One region of the Photobacterium makurazakiensis genome, then DNA from elsewhere that is predicted to be linked to it. Evidence: predicted binding sites of a transcription regulator. Region 1 holds the regulator's gene; each other region holds the start of a gene.
What was found. The regulator PurR, encoded in region 1, represses purine synthesis genes. The targets are predictions, from matches to a motif close to TNANGNAAACGTTTNCNTNA.

Region 1 (5,619 bases):
ACCAAAGTGTTGCTGACAGCGATGAGTTAAAACCGGATTTAACTCCCTTGCTGGATATCATTTTCATCGTCATGGTATTTCTGCTTCTTACTGCAAGTGTGAAATTACAATCACTTGATGTCGAGTTACCGCAAACAGAAACTCAAGCATTACAAGAAACCGAATCTGATCCTATTACAGTCAACATTACCGCAGCCCCTCCTTATTGGGCACTTCAAGGCAATGAATTCGATAATTGGGATGCCTTTAATGCTGCTCTACTAAAAGAAGTTAAAGCTAGTCCTGACAAGCCTGTTGTCATTGGTGCAGACAAGGCTGGATCGGTAGAAAACATGCTCAAACTACTCGCTTTCTTGCAACAAAACGACATCAAAGCAACCCAGCTATTAATGGAAGAGGACAAATCATGAAGCGTTTCACTTTGGCAACTATATTGTTTTTTGCCGCTACATCTACCTTCGCAAGTGAGCGCATTATCAGTGCTGGTGCTGCGATTACAGAAATCATTAATGCCATGGATGCTCAAGAACAACTTGTTGCTGTCGACGTAACCAGTAAATCAATGGTCGATGACGATATGCCAGTTCTGGGCTACCACCGTCAGCTTTCTGCTGAAAGCCTTATCGCGCTCACCCCGACCCGCCTACTCGGTTCAAATGAAATGGGGCCGCAGACCACACTTGATTTGCTCAAGCAAGCGGGGATCATAGTAGATGTGCTTAACTCTGGTGAAACCGTTGAAGATTTAATGGTGCGTATAGATCAAGTCGGCGAACTAACAGATACCTCAAGCAAGGCAAAAGCATTAAAAAACGAGGTGAAGGGAAAAGTCACTGCCATTAATGCCAACCTAGCGACTCAAGATAACAAAAAGAAAGTACTTTTCCTGATGATCCACGAAGGTCGCCCAGCCAATGTTGCTGGCCGCAACACTACTGCAGACACCGTAATTCGCCTTGCAGGTGCAATCAACCCAGCAGCAGATGCCGTCGAGTCTTATAAGCCTATTTCACTGGAATCAATGGTGGAAATGCAGCCTGATATCATTCTCCTAAGTTCGCGTACCATGAGTAAAATCGGTTCAGCTGATGAGCTGCTTAAACAAATGCCTTTACTCGCCGCAACACCCGCAGGTCAAAACAAAGCCCTCGCCATGATCGATGGTACTGCCCTAATTGGCGGTTTGGGGCTGAAAAGTTTAAGCGAAGCTGAACGTTTAAACACCGTTTTCTATCCAAATTAATATAAGCATTTATTACTATGCAGTTATACCGTATTCCGACACGTATTATTTTTCCAACTGGCCTCGTACTGCTGTTGCTTGCCATTACATCATCAGTAGTCATCGGTCCGATGGCAATCACCTTCACTGATAGTTTCAAAGCCTTAATGCCTTGGCAATCGGATCTGCCCCAACATATACAAATTGTAATTAACCAAATTCGTTTACCGAGAACATTACTTGGAATGGCAATTGGTGCGATATTAGCGCTATGTGGTGCTGTTATGCAGGGGCTATTCCGTAACCCCCTCGCCGACCCAGGTATTATCGGCGTTTCAGGAGGAGCGAGCTTAGGCGCGGCATTAGCTATTGTGTTTTTTGCTCCGCTTGCCGCATCATTTCCTTTGTTGTTAACACTAGCCACCGTTCCCGTTTTTGCTTTTTTAGGCGGGGCTTTCAGTACCTTTTTTGTCTATTACTTAGGCACAGACAAAAACGGTACTTCTGTAACAGTGATGCTTCTGGCTGGTGTGGCTATCGGGGCACTATCAGGTGCTGCACTTGGCCTGATGAATTATTACGCTGACGACCAAGCCCTACGAGATTTATCACTGTGGAGCATGGGATCACTTGCAGGGGCAACTTGGCCTGGCATCACGCTTTCCTATATTACTCTTGGCGTACTGATGTTTATGTTTGATCGCAACGCCAATGCACTCAACGCCTTTTTGCTCGGAGAAGCAGAAGCAAAACATATGGGGGTTAATGTACAAACACTGAAAAGGTTACTGATTTTACTTTGCGCTGCAGGTGTTGGTATTGCTGTTTCACTCACCGGTGTGATTGGTTTTGTTGGCTTAATCGTCCCCCATCTTGGTCGAATGCTCGTAGGGCCTAATCATAAAGTGCTCTTACCATTATCTGCTCTGCTTGGCGCATTAATTCTTTTGGTTGCCGATATGCTTGCACGTATCGCAGTTGCACCGGCTGAACTGCCTGTTGGGATAATTACAGCCCTACTCGGCGCGCCCTTCTTTATCTTCCTGCTCGTAAAACAAAAAGGGAAAATGTCATGAACTTGATGACAAAAAATAGCGTTGAAACAGGATATGCTATTGATGCTTCAGGGCTTAACCTTAAATTGGGTGATAAAGTACTACTTGATGATTTAGCTATTCAGATCAAAAGTGGTGAACTTACCGCCTTGCTAGGTCCTAACGGTGCAGGTAAAAGCACCCTCTTGAAAGTATTATGTGGTGAACAAGAGTCTACAGGCCATGTTTCCTTTTTTGGTAAAAACCGTGCCGCTTGGCCACCAGCTGAACTCGCAAAACACCTTGGTGTGTTGCCTCAGCATAGTAACCTAACCTTCGCCTTTACCGCGCAAGAAGTTGTTGAGCTGGGTGGTCTCCCCTTAGCGCTGACCAATCGAGAAACGGTAAGTCTTGCTAAAGATAAAATGGCTCAAGTCGATGTCACAAATTTGAGTTGTCGCCTATACCCTACGCTCTCTGGAGGAGAAAAACAGCGCGTGCACTTTGCACGGGTACTGACTCAACTCAGTCGCGCTGGTGAGCAGTGTATTCTGATGCTTGATGAGCCAACATCAGCACTCGATTTAGCGCATCAACATAAAACCCTTCAAGTCGCAAAGTCGTTAGCGAAGTCTGGGGCTGCGGTGATCATAGTGATTCACGATTTAAATTTAGCAGCGCAATATGCAGACCGTTTAGTCATTCTTAATGAGGGAAGAATTCAAGCTGATGGTTGCCCGAAGGACGCTTTAACAGAGGAAACGATCGAACGCGTTTATGGTTGGCCTGTTTGCATTACACAGCACCCAATCGATAATTACCCTATTGTGCTCGCAACCTCCAGCCACGAAATTGAAGAGCCCAAATCAACATTAAAACTGGCTATTTAACGGCAAATTGTTGTTAAACAAACCAAAAATAGCTCTTTTTTCATTCTACTTCATTTGCCTTAAAGCCTTCTTAATCAAACTAAAAAGGCTTTATAAACTTACCGTTTCATCTTTAGCAGAACAATTCACCAGATTTATAACTGGTTATAAATAAACCAATTCGTTCTTATCCATAAATAATCCTGATTTATTAAGACAAGAAACATTGCACTCTTTGCTACACTGAGTAAAATGAGAGCGCAAGCGATTACACTATGCAACAATTGAAACCCTGTAATCGCGATAGAATATGAATACTATAAGAAACGAAGCCGCCCATTCGTGTCGCGGCCTTTTGTCGTTTCTGTTATCTGTACTCAACAGAACAGTGAACTGTTTTAGCAGTGCACTACTCTATTGAGTAAAGCTTAAAATTACCTAGGTCATTTGACCCTTATTATTAGAAGAATAAATATGGCAACGATTAAAGATGTTGCACGTATGGCTGGTGTCTCTACAACCACCGTCTCTCACGTGATTAACAAAACGCGATTTGTCGCAGAAGCAACGCAGAAAAAAGTACTGTCTGCAGTTGACGAGCTAAACTACGCTCCGAGTGCTGTGGCGCGTAGCTTAAAATGCAACACAACCCGTACTATTGGCATGTTGGTTACAAAATCGACCAACCCTTTCTTTGCTGAAGTCGTACACGGTGTTGAAGAGTACTGTTACGGTGCTGGTTACACGCTTATCTTATGCAACACAGAAGGTAACCTTGAGAAGCAACGTGATTATTTACGCATGCTGGCTGAAAAACGCGTTGATGGTTTGTTGGTCATGTGCTCAGACTTGGATGAAAACCTACTCGGTCTATTAGAGCGCCAAAAAGACTTGCCTATGGTTGTCATGGATTGGGGACCAGAAAGCCCTCATACAGATAAAATTCAAGATAATGCTGCGTTAGGCGGCTATGTTGCGACTAAGTTCTTCATTGAGCATGGGCATAAAGCTATCGGTTGCTTAACAGGTCACAGTGATAAAACAGCTTGTCGTGAACGCTTAAAAGGCTTTAAAAAAGCCATGTCAGAAGCCGAGCTGGAAGTCGAATCAGATTGGATTTTAGAAGGCGATTTTGAATGTGAATCTGCAGTTGAAGCCGCTAACAAGATCATTGCAATGGACAAACGTCCAACGGCGATCTTTTGCTTCAATGACATCATGGCGATGGGCATGATCAGTACATTTTCACAAGCTGGTATTCGTGTACCTGAAGATATTTCAATTATCGGCTACGATAATATTGATTTAGCACCGTACTTTTCTCCACCGCTAACCACTATTCACCAGCCTAAGCGCCGTCTTGGTAAAACAGCTATCGAAATTCTGTTGGAGCGAGTGAAAGATAAAGAGCATGAGCACCGTATATTTGAAATGATACCAGAGCTTGTGATTAGAAAGTCAGTGATAAACCGAAACACCAATTCGTAACAAGCCAATAATCACTCGAGATAGAAACGGAGGCTTTTCCTCCGTTTTTTTAGTCTTATCCCTATGCCTTATTAGAATAAACACTCAACTTTGGGTGTTTTTTATAATTAAATAAATACAAGATAAAATAATTTATGGGAGCAAGGTCACGCTATTAAAAGTGGGAGCAGGTTCAAATTTTGCTTCTGCGATATTCTTAAACAGTCACGAACAAGGCAAACCTTTCGAAAGATTGGGACGCAAAGCTTCCGGCCTAAGAGTCCATAGTTTTCAATAACTAGTTCGACTTAAGGTAGCGGGGTTGCCGATGGATATAGCAATAGTGATCAGGCGTCATATTTTACATGATTCTGACATTACTCTTTTGTTAATTTTGCTAATCTGAAATCCTCGCTCTGTTGTTAGGTGACCCTAGATTTTTTTCACCGAGAAGAAGCATGGACAAACCAGTACTTAAAAATTCATTACGACTGTTTAGTTGTTTCAACAACGTAAAATCACGCTCGATGTTTGGCGGATTTGGCATATTCGCAGGTGAAACAATGTTTGCACTCGTTGTTAACGACAAACTTCATCTTCGTGCCAATGCTGAAAACGAACAAGATTTTAAACAGGCAGGCTTAAAGCCATATATTTATAAGAAACGTGGATTTCCTGTTGTTACCAAGCATTTTGCAATTCCAGATGAATGGTGGGAAGACACAACTAAAATACTTAGCCAAGCTAAGCGCTCTCTTGAAGCGGCAAAAGAAGACAAAGAAACAAAAAGTAAGGCAGGACCTGAACGTATAAAGGATCTACCTAACTTACGGCTAGCAAACGAACGTATGCTTAAAAAAGCTGGGATTATCAGTGTCGACGCCCTATTTGAAGCCGGTTCTTTGAATGCTTTTAGAGCATTGCAAGATACCCATCAAGGTACGGTAAGCATTGATCTTTTATGGGCTTTAGAAGGTGCAATTAGTGGTAAGCATTGGTCAGTGATTCCACAAGACCGCCGCTCAGA
Region 2 (5,619 bases), on a different contig from region 1:
GCGGTATAGCGATAACGAGGAAAACTAACCAGCTTATTTGGCCTGTTACATCAATCAGTGAGCCAAGCATTAGCGCAGCTGCAATCGCAATCGTAAAGGTTCGAAGATTAGTGCGGTGATAAGCAAGCACACCGATTATACCAATCAGCCCGAGTAGGTACGCAAGGGTAACCATGATTTATCTCCTTATATGGGCGTAGCGTTATTATTATGTAGGCATACGAAATTCAAGGTAAGAGGTCTAACCACTCGATATAAATTGTAATTCAATCTTTAATAAAATGTAAATTAAATTTAATTTTTGCTGGCGGAAGGTTACGTAAAGATGTCTTGGCAGCCAATGTAAAGGCAGTGTTTATCGAGTAAGCACTCGTCAGGATATTTTGTTGTGTCGCTGAGCATGCTTTGTTATCAGCGTCTGTTGAGCGATTATGTGAACAATTGGTGATAAAGAATCACAATGTTCAGCAGCAAGAGTCGACACCTCTCAGTGTTTCTTTGTACACTGCAAGTCAAGGCGTATAAAAACAGCCAAGCTGTAATAAAATATTGAAGAATTAGAGTAGAGCCTATGTACCAAGATATGATCCGTGCGGAGCTTAACGAGGCCTCTGAAGTATTGAATCTCTTTCTGAGTGATGATAAACACCTCGCTGATATTGAAGCGGCAGCAAAACTGCTAGCAGAGTCGTTTAAACAAGGTGGTAAGGTACTGTCTTGTGGGAATGGTGGCTCGCATTGTGATGCGATGCACTTTGCTGAAGAACTAACAGGTCGCTACCGCGAAAACCGTCCAGGCTACCCTGGTATCGCGATTTCTGATCCAAGCCATATGTCGTGTGTGAGTAACGATTTTGGTTATGACTATGTATTTTCTCGCTACCTTGAAGCCGTCGGCGCAAAAGGCGATGTGCTATTTGGTCTATCAACGTCTGGTAATTCTGGCAATATAATTAAAGCCATTGATGCTGCTAAAGCGAAAGGGATGAAAGTAATAGCCCTTACCGGCAAAGATGGTGGGCAAATGGCTGGTTTAGCGGATGTTGAAATTCGTGTGCCGCATTTTGGTTTTGCCGACCGTATTCAAGAAGTGCATATCAAGATCATCCATATCTTGATTATGTTGGTTGAGAAAGAAATGGCTGAGTAACCACTGACTGTGGTGGCTAGGCTATGTGATAGAGCATGATGGACTATGTGTGAACTACTTGGCATGAGTGCCAATGTGCCAACTGATATTTGTTTTAGTTTTACAGGTTTAATGCAGCGTGGTGGCAATACTGGGCCACATCGTGATGGCTGGGGAATTACCTTCTATGAGGGGAGGGGATTTCGCACATTTAAAGATCCTAACCCTAGCTGCCAATCGCGTATTGCGGAACTAGTGCAGGAATACCCAATAAAAAGCTGTGCGGTTGTCAGCCATATTCGGCAGGCAAACCGAGGTGGGGTTAATTTAGAAAACACCCACCCATTTACACGTGAGCTTTGGGGACGTTATTGGACTTTTGCGCATAATGGCCAGTTAACGGGGTATCAATCTTTAGATACTGGGCGATTTAAGCCCGTTGGTGACACGGATAGTGAAATTGCTTTTTGTTGGTTACTTAATCAGCTAGAAGCTGAATATCCTGAACCAACCGATGACTGGGAAGCGGTGTTTAAATTGGTCGCGAAGAGTTGCGACACGTTAAAAGAACTTGGCGTGTACAACATGCTGTTAAGTAATGGTGAGTATGTACTTACCTACTGTACCAATAATTTACACTGGATAACGCGCCGTGCACCGTTTGGTCAAGCATCGTTGATTGATGAAGATGTAACGATTGATTTTCAACAAGAAACGACACCCAATGATGTGGTGACGGTGGTTGCAACTCAACCGCTGACGAATGATGAAAGCTGGCATAAAATGCTGCCGGGAGAATTCGGTGTGTTTCATTATGGTGAATTGGTCCATAACCGAACGGTGTAATACTGCAGAATTCATAAAAATAAAAACGCGACCGAGGTCGCGTTTTTTATAGGGTCGATATGGGCCAGACGACGATTAGTCTTCCGTTGCATACCCCTGTTCTGACAGTGTTTTACCATCAACAACGGCTTGCTCACCGTTCATTATTGCCCGCTGCTGAAGACACCAATTTGCGACAAGAGGATAGATTCGGTGCTCTTGTTCTTGCACTCGTTCGGTCACTTCTTCTACAGTATCGCCATTAAAAATGGGTACTTTAGCCTGCAAGATAACGGGGCCACCATCTAGCTCTTCAGTAACGAAATGTACACTGGTCCCATGCTCCGTATCACCGGCATCAATGGCTCGCTGGTGGGTATTAAGGCCCGTGTATTTAGGCAGCAACGACGGATGGATATTGATCATTCGCCCTTGGTAGTGACGAACAAAATCGCCGCTCAGAATACGCATGAATCCAGCCAAAATCACTAAATCAGGCTGGTAGTTATCAATCAACCCTGCCATTGCCTGATCGTATTCTGCACGATCTGTGAAATCTGCTGCTGATAAATGTAGCGCATCAATGCCTGATTCTTTTGCCCGTTCAAGGCCGTAAGCGTTCGCTTTATTTGATAATACAGCGGCGACTTTCGCGTTTTCAATGATGCCTGAATCACAGGCATCAATGATAGCTTGAAGGTTAGATCCGTTACCGGAAATAAGAACGACGATATTTTTCATCGGCTTACAGGATCTCCACCTGTTCTTCACTTGCATCAGCGTTAGCAATGCTACCAAGTAGCCATGCATTTTCGCCTTCAGCGTTCAGAATGTTGATAGCTTGATCTGCTTGCTCTTGTGGAAGCGCAATGACAAGGCCAACACCACAGTTAAAGGTGCGGTACATTTCGTAAGTATCAACATTACCAGCGTCTTGTAGCCAGTTAAAGACAACAGGCCACTCCCAGCTATTACCGTTAACGACTGCTTTCGTACCTTCCGGTAGAACGCGAGGGATATTTTCCCAGAAACCACCACCTGTAATGTGTGAAATAGCGTGAACATCACAGCTTTCCATCATTTTCAGTGTTGATTTTACGTAGATTTTTGTTGGCTCTAGTAGGTGATCAGATAGTGCTTTACCTTCAAGTTCTTGGCTTAAATCAGCGTCAGATACTTCAAGGATTTTACGGATCAAAGAGAAACCGTTTGAGTGAGGGCCGCTAGAACCAACAGCAATTAGAGCATCACCTGCTTTAACCTTGCTACCATCGATGATGTCAGCTTTTTCGACAACACCAACACAGAAGCCAGCGACGTCATAGTCTTCGCCATGGTACATACCTGGCATTTCAGCTGTTTCACCACCAATCAGTGCACAGCCAGATTGAATACAGCCTTCACCAATACCTGCAACAACTGCAGCAGCAGTGTCTACGTCTAACTTACCTGTTGCGTAGTAATCAAGGAAGAACAGAGGTTCGCCACCTTGAACAATCAGGTCGTTTACACACATGGCTACTAAGTCGATACCAATTGTATCGTGCTTGTTTAAATCCATCGCTAAACGAAGTTTTGTGCCCACGCCGTCTGTACCAGAAACTAATACCGGCTCTTTATACTTGGTTGGTAGGGCACATAGTGCACCGAAACCACCAATTCCGCCCATGACTTCGGGACGGTGGGTGCGTTTGACCACCCCTTTAATACGATCAACTAATGCATTACCTGCATCGATATCAACACCAGCATCTTTGTAACTAAGAGAAGAGTTATTGTCGCTCACAGGAGATCCCTCAACGTATTAAAGTAAAAAAGCGGGGCTATGATAACAGCAGTCAGGGCGTAAAGGGAAACGTTTGCGTCAATAAATATTGCTGACTAATTCTTAAGCAAACGATGACCTGAGCACTATCTAGCTACAATTGGTCTAGTGTATAATAATGCGTTTTTTTTAAATTTTGCGTGTCTAGGAGTCAGAGATGAAAGTCGTTGAGGTGAAACACCCGTTAGTAAAACATAAGATTGGTCTTATGCGTGAAGGTGATATCAGCACTAAGCGTTTTCGTGAGCTAGCCACAGAAGTTGGTAGCTTGCTTACGTACGAAGCGACTTCAGATTTCGAAACAGAAAAAGTGACGATTGAAGGCTGGAATGGTCCAGTTGAAATTGATCAAATCAAAGGCAAGAAAGTTACCGTTGTGCCAATCTTGCGTGCTGGTTTGGGTATGATGGATGGTGTACTTGAGCATATGCCAAGTGCGCGTATTAGTGTTGTCGGTATTTACCGTGATGAGGAAACATTAGAGCCAGTTCCATACTTTAACAAGCTGGCGTCAAACATCGATGAGCGTATTGCATTGGTTGTAGATCCAATGCTAGCGACTGGTGGCTCTATGATTGCTACATTAGACCTATTGAAAGAGCAAGGTTGTAAGCAGTTTAAAGTTCTGGTGTTGGTTGCTGCTCCTGAAGGCATTGAAGCGCTTAAGAAAGCACACCCAGATGTAGAGCTGTACACTGCAGCAATTGATGAAAAGCTAAATGATAAAGGCTACATCGTTCCTGGTTTGGGCGATGCGGGTGATAAGATCTTCGGCACGAAGTAATTACTCAAGCGATAAAAAAACCGGACGATAGTCCGGTTTTTTTATATCTGAAGTTTAGCAATCTGCATCAATGCTAGTGGCGGTCTTCATCGATTTGAGCGTTATCAACAACGTGATTCTCACCAAGATCATCAGGTAAGATCAGGTTTAGGAGTATCGCAACGATACCGCAAAGGCTTACCCCTTGTAGGCTAAACTCGCCAATACCAAATGCCATACCGCCAATACCAAATACAAGAGTAACAGCCACAATCACTAGGTTACGCGCTTTATGTAAATCAACCTGGTTTTTGATGAGGGTGTTTAGCCCAACAGTGGCAATTGACCCAAACAACAGGATCATTATACCGCCCATAACCGGGACAGGAATTGTTTGAAGCATTGCGCCGAGCTTACCCACAAACGCTAATACTAACGCCGTTACCGCAGTCCAAGTCATAATCACCGGGTTGAATGACTTTGTTAGCATTACAGCGCCTGTGACTTCCGAATATGTGGTATTGGGTGGAGCTCCAACCATTGAAGCCGCAATCGTTGCCACGCCGTCACCAGCGATAGTGCGATGTAGGCCTGGTTTTTTTAGGTAATCCTTACCCGTAACATTCGATATTGCTAGCATGTCACCTACGTGTTCGACTGCAGGCGCTATCGCTACAGGGATCATAAATAATACGGCATTAATGTTGAACTCAGGAAAGGTAAAGTTTGGCATGGCCAACCAGCTAGCTTGTTGAACGGGCGTAAAGTCAACAACGCCGAATGCCAAGCTTGTCAGGTAGCCAGTCACGATCCCCGCCATGATAGGCACGAGTTTGAAGAAACCTTTTGCAAAAACGCTAACCCCAATCGTTACTAGTAGGGAAATGGCAGAAATCCAGATGGCGGCATCACCATTAACGAGCTGAACGGCACCGTCTCCTGTTTTGCCTACAGCCATATTCACAGCTGCGGGGGCCAAGCCGAGGCCTATGACCATAATGACAGGGCCAACCACGACGGGAGGAAGTAGTTTATGGATAATACCGACGCCACGAACTTTAATGACGACACCCATGC
Region 3 (5,619 bases), on a different contig from region 1:
TGTGCTATAGGCATCAAAGCTATCACCCCAAACAATTGCTTCCGTTGTTGCCATTTGAAATTCAGAGTATTTCAACGTGATTGGTGTTTTGTTCGGATAGCTCAGCACTAACCCGTGTGGCAAAATTGCGGCAGAAACTTTTACTAATAGCGGGTACTTCCTTGCTGTGATCATTACACCGTCATCAGACGCGACCATAAAACGGCGATCAAAGCTTATACCTTGCTTTTCGACCCAAGCCTGTGACTGGCTTATTCCACCGATTGATTTAATCGGGAATACATTGATTTGCGAAAGTGCTATTTGGGCGGTTTCTGAATGAGTCACGGGTATCATCCTTGTCATTTTTGGACTTTGAGGTCTCAGCATTTTATCAAATTCTATTGCAGAAGTTGATTGAAATTAGCGCCAAATAAATCCACGCATAGCGAATTAGTGCTTTGTGTAAGCGTGTGATTATATTGACTTTTATGATGTTCAAATGAAGTTTATCAAGAGTTTCATTGCTTTCTGTCATCTTAATTAATATATGGTCGTTATATATTCTATAGGCATTATTACAACCAAAAGATAAGTGTTATGGGAATATTAAAACATTACGGAATGAAGTTTAAACTACTACTGCTAATCGCGAGTGCAGCAGTATTTATGTTAGCGATTACAGCTTTTCAAATAAATCAGGCTTATGAAAATGACATTGCTGAACGAAAAACAGCAATGCAAGAGCAGGTGAAAGTTGTTATTAGTTTGGTTCAATTTTATTCAGATCAATACCCGGCAGACAAGCAACAAGCACAGCAAGAAGCGAAGGCAGCCCTTTCTGCTATGCGGTTTGAAGGGGATAATTATTTTTGGGTGATCGCAACGGATAATACCTTGGTAATGCACCCATTGCGTCAACAGCAAGAGGGGCAGTCGATGCAGTCTGTCACTGATGCAAGTGGGAAAGCCCACTGGCAAGAGATGACAACCATTGCACGTAATACCGGTTCAGGCTTTTTGACCTACGCATGGATAGCACCTGGTGGTGACGTGTCAGAAAAAGTCTCATATGTTGAAAACTATGTACCGTGGGGATGGGTTGTTGGCACGGGCGTACACCTACTTGATATTGAAGCACAGTTTTTTAATAACATTGTGCAGCAGCTCAGCTTAAGTGCTGTGGTTATTGTTTTATTAGTGTTATTGGGGTTGTGGATCAGTAATGATATTTGCCGTCCACTGGAAAAACTGACTCATTTGGTTAGAAACCTTGAGCGGGGCGATCTTACCCAAGACTTTTCGATGGATCGACGTGATGAAATTGGGCGTATAGCCACAGCGTTACATTCAGCCTCTTCTTCGATGCGATTTACCCTACAAGCGGCAAATAGCAATGCAGACCAATCGGTGGCGATGGCAGGGACTATTGCCGCTGCAAGTGAACAGTGTGCCCAGTCGATCACCGAGCAGCATCAGCAGTTGGCTCAATTAGCGACAGCAATGGAAGAAATGACGGCGACCATTACCGAAGTTGCACAAAATGCAGAAACCGCTTCGCACTCAACGGCTGACATTAACTCGCAGGTTGATGCCAGTAATCAACGTATGCAGCAAGCCATTGGGTCAATACATAATGTATCAACGGGAATCGCCAACTCTGATGCCCGCGTCGGTGAACTGAAAATGGGTGTTGAAGATATAGGCAATGTAACCCAAGTGATCCAAGGGGTGTCTGAGCAAACGAATTTGTTGGCCTTGAATGCAGCGATTGAAGCGGCACGTGCTGGTGAGCAAGGCCGTGGCTTTGCCGTTGTTGCTGACGAAGTACGTAACTTGGCAAGCCGAACTCAGCAGTCGACTATCGAGATTCAGGAAACGATCGATAAGCTGACGACGAGTACGTTAAAAACGGTTGAATCGATGACCGAGAGTACTGAGCAGACTCAAAATAGTGTAGAACATACCGAACAAGTTCAGGAGGAGCTTAGCCGTATTGCTACGTTAGTAGCAGAAGCCAATGACATGATCATGCAGGTCGCGACAGCAGCTGAGCAGCAAGGAACCGTCACGGAAGAAGTCAATAATACGGTAGCGCACATTCATACCGCGACCGATGACATTAACCGCGCAGCACAACACTTGGCGTCTGAGAGCCAGTCGCTCAGCAGGGCAGCCTCTGAACTAGGTGAACAGCTTAAACATTTTAAAGTGTAATCTAAGCATCTAATAGAAAACGTTTTACCATAAAAAACCACAAGCATTGCTTGTGGTTTTTTTATATCTATTCAATGTGATTATTTCGCAAGTGCTTGGTTTAACCACTGATCGAACTGTCCTTTTGGCAGTGCACCATTGATTGTGTCAGCCAGTTGACCATCTTTGAATACCATAACGGTTGGAATGCTACGAATGCGATATTGGGCAGCTAACGCCTGCTGTGCTTCGGTATCAATTTTAACAAAGCGTACGTCGCCATTACGTTCATTAGCAACGTCTTCAAATACAGGCGCAAAGCCAACACACGGGTTGCACCAAGGGGCCCAGAAATCAACGACTACAGGCTTATCACCCTGTAGTAATGACAAGAAGTTATTGGTAGTACCTTCAATAGGCTTACCGTCTAGCAAGTGTTCCTTACAAGCGCCACAGGTAGCGGTATCACCAACACGCTCAGTAGGGATGCGGTTCATCGCTTTACAATGAGGACAGCGGGTAGTCATTGTTGTCATAGTTACGTTCCATTCGATATTCTTAACGTACTAATTTAACGACTACCCCGAAAATAGAAAAGCAGGAATAACAGATTATAGTGATAGAAATAATCTATCGGTTATGATTTCACCTTGTAATATTGGTTGTTTGTATTGCCAATAACGCACCAAACCGTGGCTTAGTGAATAAGTCCCATATCTCTAGCTTCCTCAATGGTTAAGCCGCTTGCTCTGATATCACGAAGTATTTCAATGCGACGACGTGCTTCTGCTTGCTGGCGCTTATTTTTAGATACGTGAGACGCTGTCTCGTCTTTGTAATCCCACTTCGAAGAGACATTAGCCATCTCATTGTGGTCGATAGAATTGATAGACACAATTACCTCCTGAAATTAGTCCTGCGTCGAAATCCACCTATCTTTATCAAACGTTTGTGACAGAGTTAAGACGAACAAATCGACTTTGTGACATATCCCAAATTTGTGCAATTCTAATGAAAACTTGCTTTCCACGGGCTCGAAACGCGAGTACTGTTGATGATTCCACTCTGCGAATAATAGACTGTTTTAGATCAATTTTTTCGTCACTTAGCTAAGTTAGGAATGTATTGCTTAAAATAGCAACCAAGAGCCGGTGAAATTCCCATCAATATCATTTTAATTCATGGGTTTAGGCGGTTATTTATTCTGAGTGGTTGAATGATGTTCGGTTGATCGTTTTAAGACTTTACAGTCGGAACCATTACCCGTATTATTCGCCGCACAACGGAGAGATGGCTGAGTGGCCGAAAGCACCTGACTTGAAATCAGGCGAGGGGCGACCCTCCTAGGGTTCAAATCCCTATCTCTCCGCCACATTCAGAAAGCCCAGCAGAAATGCTGGGCTTTCGTCGTTTTAGTGGCAGCGAAAGGGATTTGAAAATCCTGCCATACCAAAACCGCTCCGCCACATTCAGAAAGCCTCGACAGAAATGTCGAGGCTTTCATCGTTTTAGTGGTAGCGAAAGGGATTTGAAAATCCTGCTATACCAAAATCGCTCCGCTACACTTTTCATGTCAAACATTGCCCCCCCTCCAAACCACGCAAAGCAATGGACGCATTTAATATCAAAGAGCCGCCCATGACGAATGAGCGTAGAAATACCGCAGCCGTTTGATTTTGGCCTTGAAGTGATATTAATCGACAAGATAAACAATCTGAATTGTCGCAGCGTACCATTGGTTATATAACCCGCATCCTTTTCTTAATATGTTAAAACGTGATGCAAAAGTTGATTGATGCGTTGGCTACTCAGGGATACTTTGTCTGGGATGATTTTCTAACTCCGGTTCAGGTGGATGCCCTGAAATCCTGCTTGCCCGAGAAGTGGAGCAAAGCGCGAATTGGCCGTAATGATGAAGTGATGCGTGAATCATCCATTCGTAGTGACAAAATTCATTGGCTTGCTGCTGAGCAAGGTGTGGCAGCGCAAGATTTTCTTGAAAGAATGGAAGTGATCCGTCGAGAGGTGAACAAACAGTTTTTTCTTGGTTTGTTTGAATATGAAGCCCACTTTACCAAATACGAAAAAGGCGACTTTTACCAAAAGCATCTCGATTGTTTTCGAGGAAATGAAAACCGCCGTTTGACGACTGTTTTTTATATGAATGACAGTTGGTCAGAGCAAGATGGTGGTGAGTTGGTGGTGTATGATCTCGATGATAGGGAATTGATGACGTTGCAGCCAAAATCAGGGCGACTACTTGTGTTTTTATCGGAGCTATTTCCTCACGAAGTACTACCAACAAATGTTGAAAGGTTCAGTATTGCGGGTTGGTTTCGAACCAATGGTGTAAAAGGTAGCTTGTTGGATATTGCGCGATAAAGCCCCATTAGACGCTTTTGATTACATCTAAAAACCAAAAAAATTGATAGAGCGGGTCCATAATGGTCGGCGAAGCCACTGATTTATCAGTGGCTTTTTGTATTTGAACTCTCGTTGTTGTGCTTAATGGCATTAATTAATCTTCAGTGATTTTTTTCAGCAGAAATAAGAATGCGACTTTTTCGGTTTCATTCAAATTCTTCAATGTTTCTTCGGTTATTTTTTTTGCACTCGGTAGCATTTTTTCGACTAACTCACGACCTTCAGGCGTTATCGTTATAATCACTTTTCGATTATCTTGGGTATCTTGTACGCGTTGGATCAACTCTCGAGCCCTTAATCGTTTTACTACCCCCCTGATTGTCGCCTGATCGATATCGGTCTCGTTGACGAGTTCTGTTAACGAGCTTGGTCCGCGATCAACAATTGTACAGAGTGTGGCGAATTGAATTGACGTTAGTTGCTCGTCATAACTTAAGCTCTGAAAGATTGCAGTATGTTTCTGATACGACTTACGAATCAGGTGACCGACCTGCTCACTTAAAATATAACCCTGCTCTTTTAAACTGTTATTTATATTTTTATTCATATATCAACACGTTATCTATATTTTGGCTAAAGGCCATATTATATTAATACAAACATTTTTCATCCTAAATGTCTGACATTTTATTCATCTATTTTAGCCATGTAGAATACAGCACTAAGCGGTCATTCTTCGCGAGACCGATTATATGAATATTTGCACGCCTTGCGATGTTGATCGCCAAGGTTGTGGGTACTGAAAGAGCAACGAGTATGCCAATACCGCAAGTTGCCACTTTTTGTACTAGTTCATAACTGATCCTACTGGATATTAAAACAAAACCAAGTTGAGTATCGATTTTATCTATTGAACCAATGAGCTTATCAAGTGCATTATGGCGGCCAATATCTTCACGAATACGTGTCACTTTACCTGTTTGGTCACACCAAGCCGCAGCATGAAAGCCGCCAGCATTTCGTTGGTACTCCTGTTTATGTTTTAGTTCTCCCACTGCATTTTTGACTGCCTGATAAGTT

Region 2: a site for PurR is predicted at 3,802-3,821, ahead of purM (phosphoribosylformylglycinamidine cyclo-ligase). Genes of this name have one in related genera too.
Region 3: a site for PurR is predicted at 3,834-3,853, ahead of L4D09_RS03980 (2OG-Fe(II) oxygenase). Genes of this name have one in related genera too.

The regions. Positions count from the first base shown of each region.
Region 1 is NZ_JAKJSJ010000043.1:49,677-55,295, reverse strand. Features, by position in the region: gene L4D09_RS18835 (ExbD/TolR family protein) at 1-410, shown strand, start outside; gene L4D09_RS18830 (heme/hemin ABC transporter substrate-binding protein) at 407-1,243, shown strand; gene L4D09_RS18825 (FecCD family ABC transporter permease) at 1,261-2,298, shown strand; gene L4D09_RS18820 (heme ABC transporter ATP-binding protein) at 2,295-3,146, shown strand; gene purR (HTH-type transcriptional repressor PurR) at 3,600-4,613, shown strand; cyclic di-GMP riboswitch class I at 4,818-4,922, shown strand; gene L4D09_RS18810 (TfoX/Sxy family DNA transformation protein) at 5,051-5,619, shown strand, end outside.
Region 2 is NZ_JAKJSJ010000052.1:14,001-19,619, forward strand. Features, by position in the region: gene fadE (acyl-CoA dehydrogenase FadE) at 1-175, opposite strand, end outside; gene lpcA (D-sedoheptulose 7-phosphate isomerase) at 572-1,150, shown strand; gene L4D09_RS21070 (class II glutamine amidotransferase) at 1,196-1,975, shown strand; gene purN (phosphoribosylglycinamide formyltransferase) at 2,051-2,695, opposite strand; gene purM (phosphoribosylformylglycinamidine cyclo-ligase) at 2,700-3,740, opposite strand; gene upp (uracil phosphoribosyltransferase) at 3,937-4,563, shown strand; gene L4D09_RS21090 (uracil-xanthine permease family protein) at 4,637-5,619, opposite strand, start outside.
Region 3 is NZ_JAKJSJ010000011.1:80,060-85,678, reverse strand. Features, by position in the region: gene L4D09_RS04005 (MOSC N-terminal beta barrel domain-containing protein) at 1-336, opposite strand, end outside; gene L4D09_RS04000 (methyl-accepting chemotaxis protein) at 580-2,196, shown strand; gene trxC (thioredoxin TrxC) at 2,277-2,711, opposite strand; gene L4D09_RS03990 (hypothetical protein) at 2,873-3,070, opposite strand; tRNA gene L4D09_RS03985 (tRNA-Ser) at 3,460-3,547, shown strand; gene L4D09_RS03980 (2OG-Fe(II) oxygenase) at 3,955-4,557, shown strand; gene L4D09_RS03975 (MarR family winged helix-turn-helix transcriptional regulator) at 4,694-5,146, opposite strand; gene fdhD (formate dehydrogenase accessory sulfurtransferase FdhD) at 5,235-5,619, opposite strand, start outside.